2 linked regions of the Prochlorococcus marinus CUG1415 genome follow. The protein of the gene in region 2 interacts with the protein of the main gene of each other region in a pairwise test. Links are inferred from orthologs where the notes say so. Each region holds a gene or a part of one and is shown on either strand. Other genes may lie near its edges.

Region 1 (2,930 bases), on a different replicon or contig from region 2:
TTTTGAGCAATTTCTTGAAATTGTTTTACATTAATTGGATTGATCGGCTCTGCAATATCTATTAAAAAATGCTTTATTTTTTTTTGTTGATTTTCAGATGGTTTGGCTGTGCCAATATCCATATACTTGTATATTTGTCTTGAATCTATATTATGTATACGAGTTTTAAAATATTCTGCAATTTCAATGGCTAATTCTGTTTTGCCACTTGCTGTGGCTCCAATTAAAACTATTACATGAGGCTGATAAGAAGACATATTAATTTCTGAAGAAAAATCTATTAGCTATATAATTAAAGTGATTAAATTTTTCATAGACTTCGAGCCTTTCTCTTATTGCGATGGTAAGTTTAATGAAAGAACTTTTAAAAATAATATTTTAAAAGTGTAATGTTTTTTTTTTATATTAAATGAGTGAGGACAAAAGATCTAATAAAATCTCAAATGATTATGGTGCGGAACAGATTCAGGTTTTAGAGGGTTTAGAGCCAGTTCGTAAACGGCCTGGGATGTATATAGGTTCTACAGGTCCTAGAGGTTTGCATCATTTAGTATATGAGGTGGTTGATAATTCAGTTGATGAGGCACTTGCAGGGCATTGTGATCATATAGAAATAGTTCTACAATCAGATGGCTCAGCTTTAATCTCTGATAATGGACGAGGTATCCCAACAGATATTCATCCAAGGACAGGGAAAAGTGCCTTAGAAACTGTACTGACTGTTCTTCACGCGGGAGGTAAATTCGGAAGTGGTGGTTATAAAGTTTCAGGCGGCTTGCATGGAGTAGGTATATCTGTAGTTAATGCTTTAAGCGAGTGGGTGAATGTGACTGTTTATAGAGAAGGCAGTGAGTTTAACCAAAGATTTGAAAAAGGTTTATCGAAGGGTGAATTGCATACTAAAAAACAGTCTATAAAACCTTTTAAAAAAGGAACCACTATTTGTTTTAAACCCGATAAAACAATTTTTTCTGGAGGAATCGAATTTGAATATGCTCTTCTTTCATCTAGGTTAAGAGAACTAGCTTATCTGAATGGCGGTGTAAAAATTGTTTTTAGAGATGAGAGAACTGAATTGCCAGATGGTTCTTTTAAAGAAGAAATTTACTTATATGAAGGAGGCATTAAAGAATATGTTCAATACATGAATGCAGAAAAGGATTCTATTCATCCTGAGATAATTTATGTTGACTCACAAAAAGAAAATGTTTACGTGGAAGCAGCTTTGCAGTGGTGCTCAGATGTATATTCAGATAATATTTTAGGTTTTGCAAATAATATTAGAACTATTGATGGAGGTACACATATTGAAGGACTAAAGACAGTTTTAACAAGAACATTCAATAATCTTGCAAAAAAGAGAGGCAAAAGAAAAGACATTGAAAAAAATTTAGCTGGTGAAAATATTAGAGAAGGCTTGACTGTAGTTTTATCAGTTAAAGTTCCTGAGCCCGAATTTGAAGGACAAACAAAAACAAAATTAGGGAATACTGAAGTAAGAGGAATTGTTGATTCTCTTATCGGGGAAGCTCTTACAAAATATATGGAATTTAATCCTGGAATTTTAGATTTGATTCTTGAAAAAGCAATTCAATCATTTAATGCAGCGGAAGCTGCAAGAAGGGCCAGGGAATTAGTCCGAAGAAAAAGTGTTCTTGAAAGTTCTACTTTACCTGGTAAATTAGCAGATTGTAGCTCTAGAGATCCATCAGAATCAGAAATTTATATCGTTGAGGGAGATTCTGCAGGGGGTTCTGCAAAACAAGGAAGAGATAGAAAGTTCCAGGCCATTTTGCCTCTAAGGGGTAAAATTCTTAATATCGAAAAAACTGACGATACTAAAATCTATAAAAATACAGAAATTCAGTCATTAATAACGGCTTTAGGATTAGGTATAAAAGGAGAGGAGTTCAACGAAAGCTCTTTGAGATATCACAGGGTTGTAATTATGACGGATGCTGATGTTGATGGTGCTCATATAAGAACTTTATTATTGACATTTTTTTATAGATATCAAAGAGAACTTGTTGAAAAAGGTTTTATATACATTGCTTGTCCACCCCTTTATAAAGTTGAAAGAGGTAAGAATCATAAATACTGTTATAACGAGAATCAATTAAAGGATACAATTGCAGGTTTTGGAGAAAATGCAAATTATAATATTCAGAGATTTAAGGGATTAGGTGAGATGATGCCAAAACAATTGTGGGATACCACTATGAATCCTCAAACACGGATGATGAAAAGGGTTGAGATTGAAGATGCGCTCGAGGCTGACAGAATATTCAATATTTTAATGGGAGATAAAGTTGCACCAAGAAGAGAATTTATTGAAACGCATAGTAGCAACTTAGATATGTCAACTTTAGATATATGATTAATCATCTTCTTAAGAATCTTTGCTTAATTACATTTGCATTAATTGCTCCAATTACATTACCTGCTGGTGGAATTCAGAAAAATTTAAATCAAAATAAGTTTCCTATTAATACAAAAGAAATTATATTGATTTCCAATACTTCTCTTTATTCTTTTCCTGAAATTCAGGCTAAAGAATTATTAGTTCTTGATATAGGCACAACTGTATCAGTTTTACGTAATTGGAGAATCAGTGAAAGTGAACTTTGGGTTAGAGTTGAATTAGCTTCTAATCAGTTACTAGACGATCCTAATAAAATTAAAAAAGGCTGGATAAAAATGTAAGTTTGGATATTAACTCAATAATTATTGTTTTATTTGGGAGTTCTTTTGGATTGATACTAAGGATATTTATACAAAATAATTTAAAAATTAATTTAGGATTTAACATTCAAAATACTTCAATAGTAAATTTCATAGCATCGTTTTTTTTGGGAATTTTAGTGGCATTAAATTTTATTCATAACAAAATATTATTGTTATCTTATGCCGGTTTTTTAGGATCTTTTAGT
Region 2 (3,202 bases):
CAGCTGTATTAACATCAACAACACTATCCATTGCACTAGCTACAATTGGGACTTCTCTCTTTAAATTACCTATGGACCAGGAAGTGTCAGTTAAATCATAATCAAGCGTTTTTTTGCCCGGAACTAAAGCTATTTCATCAATGCCATAAGCCCTTCTGACTTTTTTGTTTAAACCAAGTTCAATATTCACGGAATTTTTCATTTATTCTGATTAAATTAACAACTAAAGGGGTAATAAGCCAAGGTTTATTCAAAAACAACAGGTTTTTTTTTAATTTGTGTGTAAATGTGAGTATTTGAGAATTAAATATATCTTTTTTTTATTTCATTATGACAATCAACGATTATTATTAAAAAAAGGTTTTTTGTATGTCTGATATTGTAGATTCCGACAATTCTGGATTAAGCGAAGATAACGATCGAATTATTCAGACCGACTTAAGAAATGAGATGTCTCGCTCTTATCTAGAGTATGCAATGAGCGTTATAGTTGGTCGTGCCCTCCCAGATGCACGGGATGGATTAAAGCCTGTTCATAGAAGAATTCTTTATGCGATGTATGAACTGGGTTTAACTAGCGGTAGACCTTATAGAAAATGTGCAAGGGTTGTTGGAGAAGTACTTGGGAAATACCACCCTCATGGTGACACTGCTGTCTATGATGCTTTGGTTAGAATGGCACAGGATTTTTCAATGCGGATGCCACTTATAGATGGTCATGGAAACTTTGGCTCTGTAGATAACGACCCGCCAGCAGCAATGAGATATACAGAATCTCGTCTGCAATCTCTCACAGATGAAAGTTTACTAGAGGATATTGAATCTGAAACAGTAGATTTCGCTGATAACTTTGACGGCTCTCAACAAGAGCCAACAGTTTTACCTGCAAGAATCCCTCAACTACTTTTAAATGGATCATCTGGAATAGCAGTAGGAATGGCAACTAATATTCCACCCCATAACTTAGGAGAATTAATCAATGGTCTCAAATCTATAATTAAAAACCCTTCGGTTGAAGATAGAGAACTTTTTGAACTAATTAAGGGTCCTGATTTTCCCACTGGAGGTCAAATCTTAGGAAAAGATGGTATTAGAGAAACCTTCAAAACAGGAAGAGGTTCAATAACGATGAGAGGTGTAGCAAATATTGAGCAAATTAAGTCTGCTGGTAGAGCAGAAAAAGATGCCGTTATAATTACGGAACTACCTTTTCAAACTAATAAAGCGGCCTTGATAGAGAGAATTGCAGATATGGTTAATGAAAAAAGATTAGAAGGTATTTCTGATATTAGAGATGAAAGTGATCGAGATGGGATGAGAATTGTTATTGAGTTAAAAAGAGATGCCTATCCACAAGTAGTTTTAAATAATTTATTTAAGTTAACACCTCTACAAAATAACTTTAGTGCAAATATTCTAGCTTTAGTTAAAGGAGAGCCCACAACTCTTTCTCTTAGGAAAATGTTAGATGTGTTTCTAGATTTTAGGGTAGAAACAATAAGGAGAAGAACAGGATTTTTATTAAAAAAAGCAGAAGAAAGAGATCACATTGTAAAGGGTCTTTTATTAGCCTTAGATTCAATGGATGAAATTATCTCTCTAATAAGATCAGCAAAAGATACTGTTTCAGCTCGAGAAAAATTACAAACGGATCATGAATTATCTTCCACACAGGCAGATGCAATTTTACAAATGCAATTAAGAAGATTAACAGCTCTTGAGGCAGATAAAATTAAAGCAGAACATGATGAGTTAACACAAAAAATCAACCAATATCAGCAAATATTAAATAGTAAAGAAAAAATTCTTGAAATTATTCTTGAAGAACTTAATAAAATCAATGAAAGATTCGCTTCTCCCAGAAAAACAGAAATATTAGATTTAGGTGGTGGGCTAGATGATATTGATCTTATAGCCAATGAGAGATCAGTGGTTCTATTAACTGAAGCAGGTTATTTAAAAAGGATGCCTGTTAATGAGTTTGAATCTACCAGTCGTGGGTCAAGGGGTAAAGCTGGCACAAAGACCCAAGAAGATGATGACGTGAAATTATTTATAAGCTGTAATGATCATGATACTCTTTTGCTTTTCAGTGATAGAGGAGTAGCTTATGCTCTCCCAGCATATAGAGTTCCTATGAGTAGCAGAACAGCAAAAGGTACTCCATCAGTTCAACTTCTCCCAATCCCAAGAGAAGAAAAAATAACTTCAATTGTTGCTGTAGATTCTTTTCATAACGATTCTTATTTACTAATGCTAACAAAGGCCGGCTTTATAAAAAGAACTTCACTTTCTGCTTTCTCAAAAATCCGATCAAATGGATTAATAGCAATTAATCTTGAAAATGGAGATGCTCTAATGTGGGTCAGATTATCAAAAGAGGGCGATAGTGTTTTGATTGGATCAAGAACAGGAATGGCGATTCATTTCAGACTAGATATAAATGAATTAAGGCCACTTGGCAGGACCGCAAGAGGGGTTAAATCAATGAACCTGAGAGAGGGAGACAATCTAGTTTCCATGGATGTTTTAACATCTGATTTGGTTGATCAATTAGCTAAAATTGATGAATCTAATAAAGAAATTGAAGTTAATCTCGAGGTCAACTCTTCAGATGGTCCCTGGGTATTAATAGCCAGTGCATTTGGACTAGGAAAGAGAGTACCCGTAACTCAGTTTAGACTACAAAAAAGAGCAGGGATGGGTTTGAGAGCGATAAAATTCAGAATTAAAGATGATGTACTAGTGTGTTTGAAGGTCCTAGGAGAAGGAGAAGAATTACTTTTTGTGACCGAAAAAGGTGTAATCGTAAGAACAAACGCAGATAAAATTTCTCAGCAATCTAGAGCTGCTACTGGAGTAAAATTACAAAGATTGGATGAAGGTGATCATTTATCAGAAGTTGTTTTAGTTCCTCATGAACAAATAGAGGGAACAGATCAACTTAGCTCAGGGGAAGAAAATTAAATGTCGAATGATAAATAAATAATATGAAAGTTCTTGATATTTTAATTTTAGGTTCCGGTCCTGCAGCATTATGTTTAGCTTCTGAATTAGCTAAGCAGGATCTAAATATAAAGGGAATATCAACAAAATCTCCAAATGAAAAATGGGAGAATACATATGGGATATGGGCCTCTGAATTAGAAGAATTAGGGTTAGAGACTTTGTTATCTCACCGATGGTGTAAGACAGTTAGTTT

Evidence for each region.
Region 1: the proteins of gyrA (region 2) and gyrB interact in binary tests that used the Escherichia coli proteins (3 or more experiments, as listed by UniProt). The link is inferred for Prochlorococcus marinus CUG1415 from one-to-one orthologs.

What each region holds. Positions count from the first base shown.
Region 1 is NZ_JAAORL010000002.1:570,649-573,578, reverse strand. Bases 1-2,893 are described here. They hold gyrB (DNA topoisomerase (ATP-hydrolyzing) subunit B), read left to right. Parts: upstream 1-409; coding sequence 410-2,377; downstream 2,378-2,893. Other genes in these bases: HA143_RS09265 (fluoride efflux transporter FluC), read left to right, coding at 2,706-2,893; HA143_RS09270 (hypothetical protein), read left to right, coding at 2,374-2,703; miaA (tRNA (adenosine(37)-N6)-dimethylallyltransferase MiaA), read right to left, coding at 1-257. Also shown: more of HA143_RS09265, read left to right, coding at 2,894-2,930. UniProt on the Escherichia coli protein: DNA gyrase negatively supercoils closed circular double-stranded DNA in an ATP-dependent manner to maintain chromosomes in an underwound state.
Region 2 is NZ_JAAORL010000001.1:1,002,931-1,006,132, forward strand. The notes cover bases 4-3,168. They hold gyrA (DNA gyrase subunit A), read left to right. Parts: upstream 4-369; coding sequence 370-2,967; downstream 2,968-3,168. Other genes in these bases: HA143_RS05805 (GuaB3 family IMP dehydrogenase-related protein), read right to left, coding at 4-190; crtL (lycopene beta cyclase), read left to right, coding at 2,991-3,168. Also shown: more of HA143_RS05805, read right to left, coding at 1-3; more of crtL, read left to right, coding at 3,169-3,202. UniProt on the Escherichia coli protein: A type II topoisomerase that negatively supercoils closed circular double-stranded (ds) DNA in an ATP-dependent manner to maintain chromosomes in an underwound state.